2 regions of the Streptomyces sp. SAS_270 genome follow, and region 2 is predicted to be linked to the other one. Evidence: riboswitches for the same ligand, from Rfam matches in the RefSeq annotation. Region 2 holds a riboswitch; the other holds the start of a gene.

Region 1 (7,425 bases), on a different contig from region 2:
CACCTCGGCCGTGTAGTCGCGGTACACGGCGAGGTCCTGCCGGGAGGGGTAGGCGAACGCCACGTGCACGACCCGCTCGCGCCACGCGGGCTCGTCGTCCAGGAGCTGCCGGAAGGACAGCAGCCCGCGCACGATGTTCTTCGACAGCTCGGTGCGGTCCACCCGTACGACGGTCCGGCGGCGCTCACCGTCCGGGCCCCGCCCGATCTGCTCGCGCAGCGCGGCCATCCGCTCGCCGACGTCCGCCTGGTGCGCGCGGGCCCGCAGGAAGTCCGCGTCCGCGCCCAGCCCGTGCACCCCGACCCGGGTGCCGCCGAGCCCGCCCACGAGCGCGTCCGCGCAGGCGGTGAACGCGTCCGCCCAGCGCCGCGTCAGGAAGCCGAGCCGGTCCGCGCCCAGCATGCCGCGCAGCACCTGCTCGGCGATGTCGTCGGGGAGCATGCGGAAGTAGTCGACCGGCGCCCAAGGGGTGTGGGAGAAGTGACCGATCCTGAGGTCGGGGCGCAGTTCGCGCAGCATCCCGGGGACCAGCGTCAGGTGGTAGTCCTGCACGAGCACCGCCGCGCCCTCGGCCGCCTCGTCGGCCAGCGCCTCGGCGAACGCCCGGTTGTACGTCTCGTACGACGCCCACTGCCGCCGGAACTCCGCGTCGAAGACGGGCTCCAGCGGCGTCTGGTACAGCAGGTGGTGGACGAACCACAGCACCGAGTTCGCGATGCCGTTGTACGCGTCCGCGTGCACGTCGGCGTCGATGTCCAGCATCCGTACGCCGTCCTCGCCGACCCCGCGCCGCACCGCCTCGCGGTCCCCGTCACCGAGAGCCGAGCACACCCACAGGGCGCCCGCGTCCGGCCCGATCGCCGAGAGCCCGGAGACCAGCCCGCCCCCACCGCGCCTGGGGGTGAGTTCCCCGGTCTCGTCCAGCGAGTACGAGACCGGGCCCCGGTTGGACGCGACGAGAATCCGATGAGCACCGTGCGCAGAAGCCATACGCCTCAACCTAGCCCGGCTCGGAAACGCTCAAACGTACGGAAGCGGTACGGCAGGACGTATACAACCGCCCGATCACGCCACTCTGCGTGACTGGTACTCCGCGATGTCCGCCATCGGCGGCCGCTCCTCGGTGTCGACCGAGTGCGTGCGCGGCTCGAAGCCTTCCCTGCCCCGCTCGAACTGGGTGAGGGACGGGCGGATCAGATGCCCGCGGGCCAGCCGCAGCTGCGCCGTGCGGTAGATCGCGGCGGCCATGCGGCCCAGCGCCTGTCCGTCCTGGTGGCGGTGCTTGCGCACACCCACGTCCACCTGGGCCAGCGCGTCCAACCCCACCAGATGCAGCGCGTCGACCAGCATGCCCAGCTCCACCCCGTACCCGACGGGGAACGGCAGCTGTTCCAGCAGGGAGCGGCGGGCGGCGTACTCCCCGCCGAGCGGCTGGACGAAGCCGGCCAGCTGCGGCCAGTGCATGTTCAGCAGCGGGCGCGCCATGAGTTCCGTGACCCGGCCGCCCTGACCTGCGGCAGAGCCCAGCGGACGGTCGTACATCGCCTTGACGAGGTCCACGCCGGGCTCGGTGAGCAGCGGCCCGACGATCCCCGACACGAAGTCCGACGAGAACTCCTTCAGGTCCGCGTCGATGAAGCAGACGATGTCCCCACCGGTCACCAGCAGCGACCGCCACAGGACCTCGCCCTTGCCGGGCACGGCCGGAATGCGCGGGAGTATCTCGTCCCGGTGCACCACCCGGGCCCCCGCGGCGGCGGCGACCGCGGAGGTGCGGTCCGTCGAGCCGGAGTCGACGACGACGATCTCGTCGACGAGGGGCACCTGGTGCATCAGGTCATGGCGGATGACGGCGACGATCTCACCGACCGTCTCCTCCTCGTTCAGCGCGGGCAGCACGACGCTCACCGAGGAGTTCGTGGCGCGCTTCGCGGCGACGAGCCGGTGCAGCGGGCGGTCGGAAACGGACCAGGAGCGGGTACTCAGCCACCGCTCGACTTCTTCCAGCACAGTCTGCGGCTCCTCACTGTCTGACCCCATGATCCCTCGACCATGTGATCCATCTCGCGGTTCGGACGACTATCTCAACTGTCCTGGCCTTCGGTTACAGTCTTGAACAACGCGGATGACCATCGCATGTCGGGGGTCGCCACCGCGTAGCAGAGATCAACAATCGAATACCGCTCATCCAGAGGGGCAGAGGGATACGGCCCGTTGAAGCCCCGGCAACCCTCCAGTCGGTTCTCGTACGACATGCACGTCATCGACGTCGTCGCAGCGAGGCTCCCGACTAGGGAAGGTGCCAAATCCGTCTCACGGCGAAGTGCGCCGTGAGGAAGATGAGGAGAAAGGGCCTCGCCTCCATGGCTGCGCAGACTGATGTAGACACCACGATCACCACTGCAGGCACCACGAACTCCGTCGATCTGGGTCCCGCCGCGGCGCTCTCCTGCCGCGAGTGCGGACACCGTGTGCCCCTCGGCCCGGTCTTCGCCTGCGAGGAGTGTTTCGGCCCCCTCGAGATCGCGTACGACTTCTCGGCCTACGACACCGAAGAACTCCGCAAGCGTATCGAGGCCGGCCCCGCGAACATCTGGCGCTACGCGCCGCTGCTTCCCGTCCCGGCCGACGTGGCGGAGAAGCCGAACATCAACCCGGGCTGGACCAAGCTCGTCCAGGCCGACAACCTGGCCCGCGAGCTGGGCGTCGACGCCGGCAAGCTGTTCGTGAAGGACGACTCCGGCAACCCGACGCACTCCTTCAAGGACCGCGTCGTCGCGCAGGCCATCGAGGCGGCGCGCGCGTTCGACTTCACCACCCTCTCCTGCTCCTCCACGGGCAACCTGGCCGGCGCCGTCGGCGCCGCCGCCGCCCGGGCCGGTTTCCGCTCCTGCGTGTTCATCCCGCACGACCTGGAGCAGGGCAAGGTCGTCATGGCCGCGATCTACGGCGGCGAGCTCGTCGGCATCGAGGGCAACTACGACGACGTGAACCGCTTCTGCTCCGAGCTGATCGGCGACCCGGCCGGCGAGGGCTGGGGCTTCGTCAACGTCAACCTGCGCCCGTACTACGCGGAGGGCAGCAAGACCCTGGCGTACGAGATCTGCGAGCAGCTCGGCTGGCAGCTGCCCGACCAGCTCGTGGTGCCCATCGCCTCCGGCTCCCAGCTCACGAAGATCGACAAGGGGCTGCAGGAGCTGATCAAGCTCGGCCTCGTCGAGGACAAGCCGTACAAGATCTTCGGCGCCCAGGCCGAGGGCTGCTCGCCGGTGTCCGTCGCCTACAAGGCCGGCCACGACGTCGTACGCCCGCAGAAGCCGAACACCATCGCCAAGTCGCTCGCCATCGGCAACCCGGCCGACGGGCCGTACGTGCTCGACATCGCGCGCCGTACCGGCGGTGCGGTGGAGGATGTGAACGACGAGCAGGTCGTGGACGCGATCAAGCTGCTCGCGCGGACGGAGGGCATCTTCGCCGAGACGGCGGGTGGCGTGACGGTGGGTGTCGCGAAGAAGCTGATCGAGAACGGTCTGCTCGACCCGACCCTGACCACCGTCGTGCTGAACACCGGCGACGGCCTCAAGACCCTGGACGCGGTGGCCGGCACCGGCCTGACCGCGACCATCCGCCCGAACCTGGACTCCTTCCGAGAGGCTGGCCTCGCATCATGAGCGTCAACGTCCGCATCCCCACCATCCTGCGCACCTACACCGGCGGCCAGGCCGAGGTGAGCGCCGAGGGCGCGACCCTCGCCGACGTCATCGCCGACCTGGAGAAGAACCACACAGGCATCGCCGCCCGCGTTCTCGACGACCAGGGCAAGCTGCGCCGCTTCGTCAACGTGTACGTCAACGACGACGACGTCCGCTTCGAGCAGGGTCTGGAGACGGTGACGCCGGACGGCGCGGGCGTCTCGATCATCCCGGCCGTCGCCGGAGGCTGACCGCCCCTTTCGTTACCTTCGGTAACGGCTGTCACTCATTGTTCATCGAATTGCCCTCTCCGTAAGAGAAACGGAGGGGGCAATTCTGTATGGTTGAGCGCGGTACAGTTGGGGAACCTGCTTCGCTTTCCGAGTCGTCCTCATGCCGGGCGCATATGAGTTCTCGCCCGACACCCGATAAGAAGCAGCCAAAGTGCCCCATCATTTCTAGCCGTTTATGGCATTTATGGGGCCCGACTTGCCCTGAATCTGCGCAAATTCTCCGCATTTTCCCGATCGGTCATGCCCAGAATTCTCGTCCGATTGACCTGTTGCAGACGGCAGTTGGACAGATACATTCAGCCGCGGTCGACGCGTTCCGGCGCACACCCCCAACCGTTGGGGGGTGAGGTCTGACCCGGATCCACGAAGTGTGGATCTGTGCAAGGGCCAGTAATAGGGGAGTTAGGCATGGCTCAGGGCACCGTCAAGTGGTTCAACGCGGAGAAGGGGTACGGCTTCATCGCGGTCGACGGTGGTGCGGATGTATTCGTCCACTACAGCGCGATTCAGATGGACGGCTACCGCACCCTTGAAGAGGGCCAGCGGGTCGAGTTCGAGATCTCGCAGGGTCAGAAGGGGCCGCAGGCGGACATGGTCCGACTGGCTGCCGGCTGAAGCACGCGCCGACTGAACACAAACAGCGACGTGACGAAGGGCTCGTACCTCCAGGGGTACGAGCCCTTCGGCGTGCCCAGGGATGCGGGCGGACGGCCCCGCGCCCCGCGCACGCGCCCCCCTGCTCACCTGGGGATCAACCCGAGCCGCTTGCACTCGGCAGGGGCGAGTGCTAATCATTGGCGTTAGCACTCTGAAGGTGAGAGTGATAACGAGGACCGGGTCGGTGAGGCTCGCAGGCCAAGTGGGGCAAGGAACCACGAGGCCGGCAGGCCGTCCGTCGCGGGCGCGGGCGCGGTCCTGGAGATTCCACCCCAGTCCGGGAGGACCACTTCACATGGCCAAGATCATCGCGTTCGACGAGGAGGCACGGCGCGGTCTCGAGCGCGGGATGAACCAGCTCGCCGACGCCGTCAAGGTCACCCTTGGCCCCAAGGGCCGCAACGTCGTCCTCGAGAAGAAGTGGGGCGCCCCCACGATCACCAACGATGGTGTTTCCATCGCCAAGGAGATCGAGCTCGAGGACCCGTACGAGAAGATCGGCGCCGAGCTGGTCAAGGAAGTCGCCAAGAAGACGGACGACGTCGCCGGTGACGGTACGACCACGGCGACCGTTCTGGCGCAGGCGCTGGTCCGCGAGGGCCTGCGCAACGTAGCCGCCGGTGCCAACCCGATGGCCCTCAAGCGCGGTATCGAGAAGGCCGTCGAGGCCGTCTCCGGTGCCCTCCTTGAGCAGGCCAAGGATGTCGAGACCAAGGAGCAGATCGCTTCCACGGCCTCCATCTCCGCCGCCGACACCCAGATCGGCGAGCTCATCGCCGAGGCCATGGACAAGGTCGGCAAGGAAGGCGTCATCACCGTCGAGGAGTCCCAGACCTTCGGTCTGGAGCTGGAACTCACCGAGGGTATGCGCTTCGACAAGGGCTACATCTCGGCGTACTTCGCCACCGACATGGAGCGTATGGAGGCCGTCCTCGACGACCCGTACATCCTGATCGCGAACTCCAAGATCGCGAACGTCAAGGACCTGCTCCCGCTCCTGGAGAAGGTCATGCAGGGCGGCAAGCCGCTGCTGATCATCGCCGAGGACGTCGAGGGCGAGGCCCTGTCGACCCTGGTCGTCAACAAGATCCGTGGCACCTTCAAGTCCGTCGCCGTCAAGGCCCCGGGCTTCGGTGACCGCCGCAAGGCCATGCTCGGCGACATCGCCATCCTCACGGGCGGCGAGGTCATCTCCGAGGAGGTCGGCCTCAAGCTGGAGAACGCCGGTCTCGACCTGCTGGGCCGTGCCCGCAAGGTGGTCATCACCAAGGACGAGACGACGATCGTCGACGGCTCGGGCTCGGCGGACCAGGTTGCCGGTCGCGTCAACCAGATCCGCGCCGAGATCGAGAACAGCGACTCGGACTACGACCGCGAGAAGCTCCAGGAGCGTCTGGCGAAGCTGGCCGGCGGCGTGGCCGTCATCAAGGCCGGTGCCGCCACCGAGGTCGAGCTCAAGGAGCGCAAGCACCGCATCGAGGACGCCGTTCGCAACGCGAAGGCGGCCGTCGAGGAGGGCATCGTCGCCGGTGGTGGCGTGGCCCTGCTCCAGGCTTCCTCGGTCTTCGAGAAGCTCGAGCTCTCGGGTGACGAGGCGACCGGCGCCAACGCCGTGAAGCTGGCCCTGGAGGCCCCGCTCAAGCAGATCGCCGTCAACGGTGGTCTCGAGGGTGGCGTCATCGTCGAGAAGGTGCGCAACCTGCCCGTCGGCCACGGCCTGAACGCCGCGACCGGTGAGTACGTCGACATGATCGCCGAAGGCATCATCGACCCGGCGAAGGTCACGCGCTCTGCCCTGCAGAACGCCGCGTCCATCGCCGCGCTGTTCCTGACCACCGAGGCCGTCATCGCCGACAAGCCGGAGAAGGCCGCCGCGGGCGGCGCTCCGGGCGGCATGCCGGGCGGTGACATGGACTTCTGATCCTTCACGGATCGGCGGAGTCTGTCAGTTCCGAGGGCGGTACCCCTTCTTGGAAGGGGTACCGCCCTCGGGCGTATCCGGGATCACACCCCGACCGGCGAATACGGGCGGAATTCCGGGGTCTGCGGAGCCGTTGACATGGGAGAGTCGATGCATGCGCACATACCGTGCGTTATGTCCCCCGGTGAGTCCCGAAGTCCCAAGGAGTTCCGCGTGTCCCTCAGTGCCCCCGCCGGCCGTGCGGCCGAGATCCTGTCCCGGCCCGTCTCCATCAACGGTCTGACCGTCCCGAACCGGATCGCGATGGCGCCCATGACCCGGCAGTTCTCCCCGGGCGGCGTTCCCGGCGAGGACGTGAGCGGGTACTACGCCCGCCGGGCCGCCGCGGGCGTCGGCCTGATCGTCACCGAGGGCACGTACGTCGGCCACGAGTCGGCCGGGCAGAGCGACAGCATCCCGCGCTTCCACGGCGAGGAGCAGCTCGCGGGCTGGGCGAAGGTCGCCGACGCGGTGCACGCGGCGGGCGGCACGATCGTGCCGCAGCTCTGGCACATCGGCATGGTGCGCCGGGCGGGCGAGCCGCCGTTCGCGGACGCCCCGGCCGTCGGCCCCTCCGGCCTCCACAAGGAGGGCGGCAAGGTCACCGGCAAGGCCATGACGCAGACCGACCTCGACGACGTCATCGGCGCCTTCGCCGCGGCCGCCGCCGACGCCGAGCGCATCGGCTTCGACGGGGTCGAGCTGCACGGCGCCCACGGCTACCTGATCGACCAGTTCCTGTGGGCCGGCACCAACGTCCGCACCGACGGGTACGGCGGTGACCCCGTCGCCCGTACGAAGTTCGCGGCGGAGATCGTGGCCG
Region 2 (7,425 bases):
GAGCCCGTCGGTCCTGCATTCTGGGAGCGCGGATGAGCACTACCACCACCTCCGACTCGCGTTCGCGCGAGAAGGCGCCCGCCGGTGAGCGGGTGGCCGACTGGGCCGACGGCCGTCTGGGGATCTACTCCCTGGCCAAGTCCAACATGCGCAAGATCTTCCCCGACCACTGGTCGTTCATGTTGGGTGAGGTCTGCCTCTACAGCTTCATCATCATCATCCTCACGGGTGTGTACCTGACGCTGTTCTTCCACCCCTCGATGAACGAGGTGGTGTACGACGGCAGCTACGTCCCGTTGCAGGGTCAGCTGATGTCCGAGGCGTTCAACTCGACCATGCACATCTCCTTCGAGGTGCGCGGTGGTCTGCTGATCCGGCAGATCCACCACTGGGCGGCGCTGATCTTCCTCGCCGGCATGTTCGTGCACATGATGCGCGTGTTCTTCACGGGTGCGTTCCGCAAGCCCCGTGAGGTCAACTGGCTGTTCGGCTTCCTGCTGTTCGTCCTGGGCATGTTCACCGGCTTCACCGGTTACTCGCTCCCGGACGACCTGCTCTCCGGCACCGGTGTCCGCTTCATGGAGGGCGCGGTCCTGTCCGTGCCGATCGTCGGCACGTACCTGTCGTTCTTCCTCTTCGGCGGAGAGTTCCCGGGCGGCGACTTCGTGGCCCGCTTCTACTCGATCCACGTACTGCTGCTGCCGGGCATCATGCTCGGCCTGGTCGTCGGCCACCTGATCCTGGTCTTCTACCACAAGCACACGCAGTTCGCGGGCCCCGGAAAGACCAACAAGAACGTCGTCGGCATGCCGCTGCTGCCGGTCTACATGGCCAAGGCCGGAGGCTTCTTCTTCCTGGTCTTCGGTGTCATCGCGGTCATCGCGGCGATCGCCTCGATCAACCCGATCTGGGCCATGGGTCCCTACCGTCCGGACCAGGTGTCCACCGGCGCCCAGCCCGACTGGTACATGGGCTTCTCCGAGGGCCTGATCCGTGTCATGCCGGGCTGGGAGATCAACCTCTGGGGTCACACGCTCGTCCTGGGCGTGTTCATCCCGCTGATGATCTTCCCGCTGGTCCTGGTCGCGATCGCGGTCTACCCGTTCATCGAGTCCTGGGTCACCGGCGACAAGCGCGAGCACCACATCCTGGACCGCCCGCGCAACGTCCCGACCCGCACGGCCTTCGGTGCCGCGTGGATCAGCTGGTACTTCGTCCTGCTCGTCGGTGGTGGCAACGACCTCTGGGCCACGCACTTCCACCTGTCGATCAACTCGATCACCTGGTTCGTCCGGATCGCGTTCTTCGTCGTACCGGTGCTCGTGTTCATCGCCACCAAGCGGATCTGCCTCGGCCTCCAGCGTCGCGACCACGACAAGGTGCTGCACGGCCGTGAGTCGGGCATCATCAAGCGCCTGCCGCACGGTGAGTTCGTCGAGATCCACGAGCCGCTCAGCCAGGACGCGCTGCACACCCTCACCGCGCACGAGCAGTACCGGCCCGCCGAGATCGGCCCGACGGTCGACGAGAACGGTGTCGAGCGCAAGGTGAGCGGCACGCAGAAGCTGCGCGCCAAGCTCAGCAAGGGCTACTACGGGGAGAACAACCAGATCCCCAAGCCCACCGTCGAGGAGTACAAGGAGATCACGAGCGGCCACGGCCACCACTGATCCCCGCCCAGCGGTACTGATCGCCACGGCAGGAGCCCCGTCCAGTTCATGGACGGGGCTCTTTGCCGTCCGCGGCCCTGGATAGGGTGGACCCAGCTTGTACGTGTCTACGAACCCAGGAGCGGCAATGAGTGCTGTGACCCCCGCTGGAGGCGATATCGCGGCGGGCCGTTCCTGGCCCGAGGTGCTGAACGGCCTCCTCGACGGCCGTGACCAGAGCGCGGACCACACCGCCTGGGCGATGGACCGCATCCTGCGCGGTGAGGCGACCGACGCCCAGATCGCCGGCTTCATGGTCGCGCTGCGCGCCAAGGGCGAGACCGTCGAGGAGATCACCGGGCTCGTCCGGACGATGTACGAGCACGCGAACGTGATCGAGGTGCCGGGCGAGACCGTCGACATCGTCGGAACGGGGGGCGACGGCGCAAAGACCGTCAACATCTCCACCATGTCGGCGATCGTCGTGGCCGGCACGGGCGCCAAGGTCGTCAAGCACGGCAACCGCGCCGCGTCCTCCGCGTCCGGCTCCTCCGACGTACTGGAGAAGCTCGGCGTCAACCTGAACCTGAGCGTGAAGCGGGTCGCCGAGGTCGCCGAGGAGGCCGGGATCACCTTCTGCTTCGCCGTGAAGTTCCATCCGGCGCTGCGTCATGTGGCCGCCGCACGCGGCCAGTTGGGCATCCGTACGACGTTCAACGCCCTTGGCCCGCTCACCAACCCCGCCCGGGTGAAGGCGCAGGCCGTCGGCGTCGCGGACCCCCGTATGGCGCCCATCGTGGCCGGCGTCCTCGCCGAGCGCGGCAACTCCTCGCTCGTCTTCCGGGGTGACGACGGCCTGGACGAGCTGACGACCACCGCCACCTCCCACGTCTGGGTAGTCAGGGACGGCAAGGTGCGCGAGGAGTCCTTCGACCCGCGCGACACCGGCCTCGCCCTCGTCCCCGTCGAGGCGCTCGGCGGCGGCGACCCCTCGTACAACGCGGAGGTCGCCCGACGGCTGCTGAACGGCGAGACCGGCCCCGTACGGGACGCGGTGCTGCTGAACTCGGCGGCCGCGCTGGTGGCTCTCTCGCCGGGCGACGGAACCCTCGCGGACCAGCTGCGCGCCGGAATGGAGAAGGCGGCCGAGGCCATCGACTCCGGGGCCGCCAAGCGGGTCCTGGAGCGGTGGGTGGCGGCCAGCAACGCCTGAGCCGTACGTGATGTGACGCGAGGCGCAGTCCGGATCCTGGACTGCGCCTTGCGCGTCGAAGATCGTGTGGCAAGATGCTGTACCAGGTCATGAGCGACAGTCATGAGGCCCCGGCCGACTGTCCGGCAACCCTCCGTCCGTGGCGGGGTGCCCCGGGTGAAGACCAGGCCGTAGGCAGCGAGGTCTACGGCAAGCGCGGACCCCTGCGCACTCATTTCGAGTGGCGCATCCCTGGGGTCCTGGTCCTCAAGGGAGCAGTCTCGTGAGCAAGCGAATGCGATAGGGCTTTTCGAAGCCCCTTTTCCGCACCCTTCTTTTCACCTCCTCCTGCGCTGAGCCATACCCGTCGACGGGTGCTCGCGCAGCGCTGTGCCTTTCTGGGGGATACCCCCAGACCCCCGCGCCTGCCTCTCACGGGAGTTCGCCATGTCTGTCTCCACCGCTGCCGCCGACCAGACCCTTTGTACCCCTCTGCCCGTTCTGGGCCGGGATGTGACCGTCCCGCTCGTCACCGGTGGCGAGGTCACCTACGCCGCCCTCGACTACGCGGCCAGCGCCCCGGCACTCCAGCGGGTGTGGGACGACGTCGCCGCGTACGCCCCCTACTACGGCAGCGTGCACCGTGGCGCCGGGTACCTCTCGCAGCTGTCCACCGACCTGTTCGAGAACGCCCGCGTGACCGTCGCCGAGTTCCTGGACTGTCGTGAGGACGACCAGGTCGTCTTCACCCGGTCCACCACCGACTCCCTCAACCTGCTCGCCGCCGCTCTCCCGGCCGACTGCCAGGTCTTCGTCTTCGAGACCGAGCACCACGCCTCGCTGCTGCCCTGGCGGGACGCCCGGGTGACTTACCTGAACGCCCCGCGCACCCCCGGCGAGGCCGTCGCCACCCTGGAGCGCGCCCTCGCCGACCGCGACCCCTACGGCCCGGCCCTCGTCTGCGTCACCGGCGCCTCGAACGTCACCGGTGAGCTGTGGCCGGTGCGTGAGCTGGCCGCCGCCGCCCACGCGCACGGCTCCCGCATCGTCCTGGACGCCGCGCAGCTCGCCCCGCACCACCCGGTGTCCGTGCAGGACCTCGACGTCGACTGGGTCGCCTTCTCCGGGCACAAGCTGTACGCGCCCTTCGGCTCCGGCGTCCTCGCCGGCCGCTCCGACTGGCTGCGTGCTGCCGAGCCGTACCTCGCGGGCGGCGGCGCCAGCCGCAAGGTCGCGCGGCGCGAGGACGGGGGAGTGGACGTCGAGTGGCACGACACGGCCGCCCGCCACGAGGCCGGTTCCCCGAACGTCATCGGCGTCTACTCCATCGCGTCGGCCTGCAAGGCCCTGACCGAGGCCGGCTTCGACACACTGGTCGCCCGCGAGCAGCAGCTGATCGACACGGTCCGCGAGGGCCTCGCCGAGGTCCCCGAGGTGCGTGTGCTCTCGCTGTTCGGCGACGACGCCCCGCGCGTCGGTGTCCTCTCCTTCGTCGTCGAGGGCTGGAACAGCTCGCACTTCGCCGCCGCGCTCTCCGCCGAGTACGGCATCGGCGTCCGCGACGGCCTGTTCTGCGCGCACCCGCTGGTCCGCACCCTGCTGGGCAGCGACCCCGGGACCCAGGGCGAGTGCGGTGCCCCCGAGGCGGCGCCCGGGGAGAAGTCCCTCAACGCCATCCGCGTCAGCTTCGGTGCCGGTACGCCCGACGAGCACGTGGAGCGTTTCGTGCGCGCGGTGAAGGAGCTGGTCCGCGACGGTGCGCGGTGGCAGTACCGGACCGAGGGCGGGCGCTGCGTGCCGGCGGTCTGAGCCTTTGTGAGGCGGTGTTCAGCAGGTCAGGAGTCCAGACCGATCGCGAACGCCGCCTCCAGGTCGTGCTGGGAGTACGTACGGAACGCGACGTGGGTGTCGGTGGCCTCGACGCCGGGGATCTTGCTGATCTGGCCGGGGATGATGTCCGCGAGGTCGTCGTGGGCTTTCACGCGGACCATCGCGATCAGGTCGTAGGTGCCGGTGACGGAGAAGACCTCGCTGACGCTCTCCAGCGCGGCGATCGACTCGGCGATCTCGGGGATCCGGTCCACGCTGGTCTTGATGAGGACGATCGCGGTGATCACGGTTGGTTCTCTCCCTCGGGGGCCGCTGCTGAGGCCTTCACTCTAGTGGTTGGGCCGAATCGGACCCACGCGTAGACGAAGCCCAGACCGAAGCCCACCAGGTGGGCCAGGTAGGCGACGCCGGGGCCCTGGGCGGCCCGGCCCGCCGCCAGCCACTGCAGGGCGGCCCAGAACGGCAGGACCAGCCAGGCCGGGAAGCGCAGCGGCAGGAAGAACAGGAACGGGAAGAGACTGGTCACCCGGGCCCCGGGGAACAAGTACAGGAACGCGCCGAGGACCGCGGAGATCGCCCCGGAGGCGCCGACCAGTGTCTGGGCGGAGCCGGCGTTGGCGGCCGCGTACCCCAGCAGGGCCAGATAGCCGCAGCCCACGTAGAAGAGGGCGAACTCGATGTGGCCCATGCGTTCCTCGGCCATCGCCCCGAAGACGTAGAGGAAGAGCATGTTGCCCAGCAGATGCAGCCAGCTGCCGTGCACGAAGAGCGCCGTCGCGGGTGTCAGCGCGGCGCGCGGGGCGCCGCCGAGCAGCTCGGCCGGGACGACGCCCCAGCGCGCGAAGTAGGAGCGCTGCGCGGCGAGCAGTTCGTCACCGGTGCCGTAGACGGGATTGAGCCCGGCCGCCGGACCGATCACGAAGATCAGGCAGCACAGGACGATCACTGCGTACGTCATCGGCGCCGGCTGTCGGCGGAGGGCTCCGCCGACCGTCGCACCCCAGCTGCCGCCCCGGTTGCCGATCATGAACAGAGCATGGCGTAACGGGACCGAACCGCACAGGCCGCCTCGCCGCCGTGGACAGCCGAGCGTCGAGTCCCCGCCAGGCCGTAGGGTAACGAGCCACACGCACCGGGCGACCGGTTCGGACGCACACTAGAAGGAAAGCGACCAGCCACGATGACGGTTCCCCCGCCCACCGCCGAGACCCGGTGGCGCTGCACCCTCTGCGGCAATCTGACGCGTTTCGACGTGACCCGCTCGTCGAAGGTCGTCGAGTACGTACACCTCGACCTGGCCGGTGAGCCGAACGTCGAGGAACGTGAGGTGGTCAGTGAGACCATCGAGTCGGTGCGCTGCCGCTGGTGCAACGCCGTGGATCAGGTGGAACTCGTGGACAGGCCGGGCGCCGGCTCCTGAGGGAGCGGGCCCCGCACAGGCATTGGGGTGACGGATGGTGGAGACCACAGGCGGGGAGCCGGACGACGGCACCGCTGAGGTGCTCGACCGTCCGCTGCCCGACGGCGTGCGCCGCCGTGTCGTGCAGATCGTCTCCGACGGCTTCGGCGGACTGACGGTCGCCGAACTGCCCGCTCCGCTGCGGCAGTATGCCCGGTTCACCCCGACCCGCCGGGCCAAGTTCGCGGGCAACGCGATGGCCGCGGCGCTGGAGACGGACCCGCTGTTCAGACAGCGGATCGCCGAGAAGCTCCGCGAGGCCCAGCCGGAACTGGCCGCGGCCCTCGACTCGGCCGCGCCGCCCCCGGCCGCCGACCCGCTGGACGTGGCGGCGGCCGCGTACGTGCTGCGCCCCACCGGCTGGGTGAAGCTGGTGACCGCCGCGGGCGAGGAGGCCCAGCGGGCGGACGCCGAGCGCGCCGACGAGGAGAGCCGGGTCGAGCTGGAGCGGCTGCGCGAGGAGCTCGCCCAGGCCCGCGACCAGACCCGGGCCGAGACCGAACGGCTGCGCACGGAGCTGGAGTCGGCGAAGAAGGAAGCCGATTCGCTCCATCGCAAGCTGCGCAGCGCCTTCAGCGACGTCAAGCGCGGCGAGGCTGCCGTGCGCAAGCTGCAGGCCGAGATGGACGCCCTGCGCACCGACGGGCAGACCCAGATGTCGGCCGCGGAGAGCGAGACCCGGCGGCTCAAGGCGCGGCTCAGCGAGGCCGAGGCGACGCTGGAGGCCACCCGCAAGGCAGCGCGCGAGGGCCGCAGCGTCGAGGACATGCGCGTACGGCTGCTGCTGGACACCGTGCTGGACGCGACGCAGGGGCTGCGCCGTGAACTCGCCCTGCCGCCGGTTTCGGTGCGCCCCGCCGAGACCGTCGACGCGGTCGAGCCGGGCCGGATGACGCCGAAGGACATCGCCACCCGCGCCCTGTCCGAAAACGATCCCGCGATCCTCGACCAGCTCCTCGCGCTGCCGCAGGCGCATCTGGTCGTCGACGGCTACAACGTCACCAAGACCGGCTACCCCCAGATGCCCCTGGAGAAGCAGCGGCTGCGGCTGCTCGGTCAGCTCTCGCAGCTCGCCGCGCAGACCGGCGCCGAGGTCACCTGTGTCTTCGACGGGGCCGAGCTGGCCGCGCCGGTGCTGCTGGCGCCGCCGCGGGGTGTGCGGGTGCTGTTCTCCAAGCCGGGTGTCACCGCGGACGAGTTGATCCGCCAGCTGGTGCGCGCGGAGCCGCCGGGCCGGCCGGTCATCGTCGTCTCCACCGACCGCGAGGTGGCCGACGGCATCGCCAAGGCTGGTG

Evidence for each region. Region 2 has a riboswitch for S-adenosylmethionine ahead of ACN6LB_RS11870 (aminotransferase class V-fold PLP-dependent enzyme). Riboswitches for the same ligand answer to the same signal wherever they lie in the genome.
Region 1: linked by a shared signal. The riboswitch ahead of thrC (threonine synthase) and the one ahead of ACN6LB_RS11870 (aminotransferase class V-fold PLP-dependent enzyme) in region 2 are both predicted to bind S-adenosylmethionine.

What each region holds. Positions count from the first base shown of each region.
Region 1 covers NZ_JBMNDS010000001.1:141,480-148,904, forward strand. Annotated here, with positions in the region: gene ACN6LB_RS00745 (alpha,alpha-trehalose-phosphate synthase (UDP-forming)) at 1-990, opposite strand, end outside; gene ACN6LB_RS00750 (glucosyl-3-phosphoglycerate synthase) at 1,066-2,010, opposite strand; SAM riboswitch class I at 2,182-2,346, shown strand; gene thrC (threonine synthase) at 2,364-3,671, shown strand; gene ACN6LB_RS00760 (MoaD/ThiS family protein) at 3,668-3,943, shown strand; gene ACN6LB_RS00765 (cold-shock protein) at 4,394-4,600, shown strand; gene groL (chaperonin GroEL) at 4,938-6,563, shown strand; gene ACN6LB_RS00775 (NADH:flavin oxidoreductase) at 6,738-7,425, shown strand, end outside.
Region 2 covers NZ_JBMNDS010000013.1:58,145-65,569, forward strand. Annotated here, with positions in the region: gene qcrA (cytochrome bc1 complex Rieske iron-sulfur subunit) at 1-36, shown strand, start outside; gene qcrB (cytochrome bc1 complex cytochrome b subunit) at 33-1,670, shown strand; gene trpD (anthranilate phosphoribosyltransferase) at 1,798-2,862, shown strand; SAM riboswitch class IV at 2,948-3,064, shown strand; gene ACN6LB_RS11870 (aminotransferase class V-fold PLP-dependent enzyme) at 3,289-4,650, shown strand; gene ACN6LB_RS11875 (Lrp/AsnC family transcriptional regulator) at 4,677-4,958, opposite strand; gene ACN6LB_RS11880 (rhomboid family intramembrane serine protease) at 4,955-5,698, opposite strand; gene ACN6LB_RS11885 (hypothetical protein) at 5,852-6,091, shown strand; gene ACN6LB_RS11890 (NYN domain-containing protein) at 6,126-7,425, shown strand, end outside.